Linked DNA regions of Corallococcus caeni. Each later gene encodes a partner of the first gene's protein in a complex. Links are inferred from orthologs where the notes say so. Each region holds a gene or a part of one and is shown in the gene's direction. Other genes may lie near its edges.

Region 1 (2,786 bases):
CTACTTGCGCGACTTCCGGGGATTGAGGCATGCCCTCAGTCCCCGAGCCGTCGGAGGGTCCTCCCATCGTCCGCGATCAGAGAACCAATCGCCGTATCCGAGCCCGGGAGGTCCGCGTCGTCGGACCGAACGCCGAGCAGCTCGGGGTCATGTCCCTGGAATCAGCCCTGACGCGCGCCCAGGCGGACGGTCTCGACCTCGTCGAGATCTCCCCCATGGCGAAGCCGCCGGTCTGCAAGATCATGGACTACGGCAAGTTCAAGTACGAGGAGAAGAAGAAGGCCTCGGACGCGAAGAAGAAGCAGGTCGTGGTCCACCTGAAAGAGGTGAAGCTCCGCCCCAAGACGGAGGAGCACGACTACGAGTTCAAGGTCCGCAACGTCCGCCGGTTCCTGGAGGAGGGGAACAAGGCGAAGATCACCATCCAGTTCCGGGGTCGTGAAATCACCCACAAGGAGCTGGGGAGCGCGATCCTGGACGACGTGACGAAGGACCTGAAGGAAATCGCGGTGGTGGAGCAGAACCCCCGGATGGAGGGGCGCCAGATGTTCATGATCCTGGCTCCCAACCCGAAGGTGGCCCAGCGCGCCCGGGAGCTCGCCCGCCAGGCGGTGGAGGCGGCCGCCAGGAAGCAGGAAGGCAGGCCGGCGGTCGCCGCGGCGGTCGTTTCCGCGTCGGCTGTAGGAAATCCTGCCCCCGTCGCGGCAAAAGAGTGATAGAGGCTTCCGCCCAAAGCGTCCGGGGACCGTGTGCCCCGGTCCGCCGTCAGTCACGAAGACTGCCGGCCGACAGGCAGAAGGAAGGTTTGGGATCATGCCCAAGTTGAAGACCCGCAGCGCCGCGAAGAAGCGCTTCCACGTGAAGAAGAGCGGCCAGGTGAAGTTCGGCAAGGCGTTCAGCAAGCACCTGTTCACCTTCTCCAAGACGCCCAAGCAGAAGCGCGGCAACCGTGGCACGGGCCACCTGCGCGACATGGACGCCAAGAAGGTCATCAAGGAGCTGTTCCCCTACGGCGCCTGAGTCGTTCCTCGGGTTTGAACCAATCGTGAGTCCTGGCGGAGCGGCGTGAAGCCAGCGCCCCGGGGCCCCCTTCCAGAAGTCAGGAGTGTGTCATGCGCGTCAAAAAGGGATTCAAGGCTCGTCGTCGTCGTAATCGCATTCTCAAGCTTGCCAAGGGCTTCCGCGGCCGTCGCAAGAACTGCTACCGCCGTGCGAACCAGGCCGTCGAGCGCGCCCTGGACTACGCCACCCGCGACCGCGCGGTGCGCAAGCGCAACTTCCGCTCGCTGTGGATCGTCCGCATCAACGCGGCCGCCCGCACCGTGGGCCTGTCCTACTCCAAGCTGATCGCCGGCTTGGCGAAGGCGAAGATCAACCTGGACCGCAAGGTCCTGTCCGATCTGGCCATCGCGGACCCCGCGGGCTTTGCCGCCATCGCCAACATCGCGAAGGCAGCCTGAGACACGGCCGGCGGTGACGCCGGCCCCCGAAGCTGAAACGGGCTGCCTCCACCAGGGGGCGGCCCTTTTTCTTGCCCGGCGCTTGAGGCGTCCGGGGCGTGAATGGAAGGCGGGAAGAGGACCATGCGAGACCGGTTGCAGGCGTTGGCGGACGCGGCGCGCCAGGAGATCTCCGGCGTGTCGGAGCCCTCGCAGGTGGAGGCTTTGCGCATCCGCTACCTGGGCAAGAAGGGTGAGCTGTCCGCGGTGCTGGGGGGCATGGGCAAGCTGCCCCCGGACGAGCGGCGCGCCCTGGGAGAGATCGCCAACATCGTCAAGGCGGAGCTGGAGCAGCTCCTGGCGGACGCCACGCGGCGCGCCGAGGAGGCCGCGCTGGAGGCCCAGCTGAAGGGCCCGAAGCTGGACGTGACGCTGCCCGGGCGCGCGGTGCCGCCGGGTGGACGGCACCCGGTGTCGCGCACGCTGGAGGACATCGTCCGCACGTTCGCGCGGCTCGGGTTCGAGGTCGCGGTCGGGCCGGAGATTGAACTCGACTACTTCAACTTCGAGGCGCTGAACCTGCCCAAGGACCACCCCGCGCGGGACATGCAGGACACGTTCTACGTGGACGAGCCCAGCCTGGGCCACGCGAAGAAGGCGGACAGCCCGTCGCTGCTGCGCACGCACACGTCGCCGGTGCAGGTGCGGCACATGCTGTCGCGCAAGCCGCCCATCCGCGCGGTGATGCCGGGCCGGGTGTACCGGCGCGACTCGGACATCACGCACACGCCCATGTTCCACCAGGTGGAAGGCCTGCTGGTGGACAAGGACGTGAGCTTCGCGGAGCTGAAGGGGACGCTGGACGCGTTCGTGAAGGCGTTCTTCGGCTCGGAGACGCGCACGCGCTTCCGCCCATCCTTCTTCCCCTTCACGGAGCCCTCCGCGGAGGTGGACGTCACCTGTGCGTCGTGCGGCGGCAAGGGCTGCCGCGTGTGCAAGCAGACCGGGTGGCTGGAGGTGCTGGGCAGCGGCATGGTGCACCCGAACGTCTTCACCGCCGCAGGCTACGACCCGAAGGAGGTGACGGGCTACGCGTTCGGCATGGGCGTGGAGCGCCTGGCCATGCTGCGCTACGGCATCGACGACCTGCGGATGATGTTCGAGAACGACGCGCGCTTCCTCGCGCAGTTCTGATTCCGGCCCACCACTCAAGAGGACAACCCTGTGAAGATTTCAGTGAAGTGGCTGGGTGATTACGTGGCGCTGCCGCCGTCCGTGGACGAGCTGGCGCGCAAGCTGACCGCGGCGGGCCTGGAGATTGAAGGGGTGGAGCGCCCCGGCGAGGGC
Region 2 (2,922 bases), on another replicon or contig:
CGCTTGACTTTCCAGGAGGGGTCCTCTTAGAAGCCCCTTCCCCCGGAGTGTGTCCCACGCGTGCTGGGGGATGTTCTTTCAAAGCTTCCCGTGTTCAGGCACGGGCCAAGGCGCGATGGTGACGGGCGCGCGAGAGGATTTCCCGTCCCCGGTGGTGGCCTTCGAGGGTCACCGGCCGTTTCCCCGCTCCCCGGATGGTCCGGGGGGCACTCGACCCCAAGGGGAGAGAAACATGGCAGAGACGCAGGCCGCCAAGCGGCTTCGTGAGTACGAGACCATCTTCCTGGTCAAGCCGGACCTCACCGACGACAACGTGGACAAGCTGAAGGAGCGCGTCCGCGGCATCGTTTCGCGCGAGGGCGGCAAGGTCCTCCGCTTCACGGTGTGGGGGAAGAAGAAGACGCTGTTCCCCGTGGCCAAGCAGCCGCGCGCCATCTACGTCCACACGAGCTTCCTGGGTGACGGCAAGCTGGTGGCGGAGATCGAGCGCAACCTGCGCAACCTCGACGAGGTCACCCGCTACATCTCCGTGAAGATCGCGGACGAGGTGGACCCCGAGTCGCGTCCGGTCCTCGAGGACCTGAAGCTGGCCGGCGACGTCGAGGAGACCCGTCCGGGCGCTCCCGCCGAGCGCGAGGGTGGCGGCTTCCGGAGCGAGGCGCCGGAGTTCGCGGCTGTCGATTCGGAAGAGGACTCCGCGGAGGAGGCGTAAGCCTCTTCTGACGGGTCATTCCCCCAACCTTCCAGGAAACGAGAACGTTCATGAGCAACGGCATGGATAGCAAGCAGGGCGCGGGCGCTTCCCGCGGCCCCGGTGGTGGCGGTGGCGGCTACGGCGGCGGTTCGCGCGGTGGCGACCGTGGCGGTGATCGCGGCGGTGACCGCGACCGTGGTGGTGATCGTGGCGACCGCGGCGGCATGGGCGGCGACGACGACAAGCGCGGTGGTCGTGGCTTCGGCCGCAAGAAGGTCTGCCGGTTCTGCGCGGAGAAGAACGCGTCGGTGGACTTCAAGGACCAGGCGACGCTGAAGTACTTCGTCACCGAGCGCGGCAAGATCATCCCCCGCCGCATCTCCGGCAACTGCGCGAAGCACCAGCGTGAGGTGGCGATCGCCATCAAGCGCGCCCGCGGCATCGCGCTCCTCCCCTACAACGCGGTGGTCGGCTAGCCGCCGGTCCGCAACACAGGAGACAGAAACATGAAGGTCATTCTGCGTGAGGACATCGACAACCTCGGCAAGTCCGGCGAGCTCGTCACGGTGAAGGACGGCTTCGGCCGCAACTTCCTTCTGCCGCGCAAGAAGGCGGTCCTGGCGAGCGAGCAGAACATGCGCCAGCTGGAGCACGAGAAGTCCGTGCAGACCGCTCGCAACGCCAAGCTGAAGGGCGCTGCCGACGAGCAGGCCAAGAAGCTGGGCAACGTCAAGGTCACCATCAAGCGCAAGGTCGGCGAGCAGGACAAGCTGTTCGGCTCCGTCACGGTGCTGGACATCGCCGAGGCGCTCGCGTCCCAGGGTCAGCAGGTGGATCGCCGCCAGCTGCACCTGGCCGAGCCCATCAAGTCGCTGGGCAGCTACGACGTGGAGCTGCGCCTGCACCGCGAGGTGACGGCGAAGATCAAGGTCGACGTGGTGGCCGAGTAGTCCACCGCTTCACCTGAAGCGCTCCATGGCTTCACGGGAAGGGCCGTCCGGGCAACCGGGCGGCCCTTTTCGCGTCTCGAGGGGCCCCCCAGGTCGCCGGGGGAGTCCGGCTCGCGCCGCTGCCGGTCCGTTCCACGGCATCCGCGTGGAGGCGGAGGCCCGGGCGTGGGTACTTCAGCGGCGGACACCGCCTGGAGGTCCCTGCCCATGAACGCCCCATCACGCCCCGCCGCCGCGCACCACCCCGACCTGGACTGGCTCCGGGTGCTGGCCATCGTGGTGCTGCACCTGTTCCACACAGGGATGATGTTCAACACCTGGGAGTGGCACATCAAGAGCCCCCAGGCGCTGCCCCAGCTGGAGCCCGTCATGGGCGTCCTGCACCTGGTGCGCATGCCGCTCTTGATGGTCATCTCCGGCGCGGGCACCGCGTTCGCGCTCCGGCGGCGCACGTTGGGGGCGTTCGCGAAGGACCGGACGAAGCGGCTGTTGCTGCCGCTGGTGTTCGGCATGTTCGTGGTGGTGCCGCCGCAGATCTACGTGGAGCGGCTGTTCCGGGGGCAGTTCCAGGGCGGCTACGCCGCGTTCTACCCGACGGTGTTCGACTTCGTGCCCTACCCCGCGGGCAGCTTCAGCTGGCACCATCTGTGGTTCGTGGCCTACCTGTTCCACTACTGCATCCTGGCCCTGCCCCTGTTCGCGGCGCTGCGAACGGAGCGCGGGGAGCGGTTCCTCGCGCGGGCGGACGCGTGGCTGTCGCGGGGGGTGAACGTGCTGTGGCTCGGGGTGCCGCTGGTGCTCGTCCGGGTGCTCCTGCGCGGCTTCCCGGAGACGCACGCGCTGTTCGATGATCCGCGCACCTTCCTCATGTACGGCCTGCTCTTCCTGTACGGCCACCTGCTGGGCCGCTGCCCGGGCGTGTGGGGCCGGCTGGTGACGCTGCGGCACGGGCTGCTGGCCCTGGCGGTGGCGGCGCTCGTGGTGGAGGTGGTGTGGCCGTGGCCGGTGATGCCGGTGGTGCCCGCCATCGTGGGGGGCTCCATCCTCATCTGGAGCGGGCTGCTGGTGGCGCTGGCCTACGCGCGGCGGCACATCCGCGTGTCCCCCGCGTGGCTGCCGCACGCGCAGGCGCTGTCGTATCCGTTCTACATCTTCCACCAGACGGTCATCGTGTGCGTGGGCTACCTGTGCCTGCGGCTGCCGGTGGGGCCCTGGGCCATGCTCCTGACGGTGCTGATCGTGTCCTTCGCCCTCACGCTGGCGCTGTGCGAGGCCGTG

The links. Proteins that work in one complex are often made in the same cells at the same time.
Region 2: rplT (region 1) and rplI share a complex: the UniProt entries of both Bacillus subtilis proteins name them as parts of the 50S ribosomal subunit. The link is inferred for Corallococcus caeni from one-to-one orthologs.

The regions. Positions count from the first base shown.
Region 1 is NZ_BTTW01000003.1:856,512-859,297, reverse strand. It holds rplT (50S ribosomal protein L20), read left to right. Parts: upstream 1-1,112; coding sequence 1,113-1,460; downstream 1,461-2,786. Other genes in the region: pheT (phenylalanine--tRNA ligase subunit beta), read left to right, coding at 2,664-2,786; pheS (phenylalanine--tRNA ligase subunit alpha), read left to right, coding at 1,584-2,633; rpmI (50S ribosomal protein L35), read left to right, coding at 814-1,020; infC (translation initiation factor IF-3), read left to right, coding at 30-716. UniProt on the Bacillus subtilis protein: Binds directly to 23S ribosomal RNA and is necessary for the in vitro assembly process of the 50S ribosomal subunit. It is not involved in the protein synthesizing functions of that subunit.
Region 2 is NZ_BTTW01000004.1:573,102-576,023, reverse strand. It holds rplI (50S ribosomal protein L9), read left to right. Parts: upstream 1-1,200; coding sequence 1,201-1,644; downstream 1,645-2,922. Other genes in the region: AABA78_RS20505 (acyltransferase family protein), read left to right, coding at 1,852-2,922; rpsR (30S ribosomal protein S18), read left to right, coding at 763-1,170; rpsF (30S ribosomal protein S6), read left to right, coding at 233-712. UniProt on the Bacillus subtilis protein: Binds to the 23S rRNA.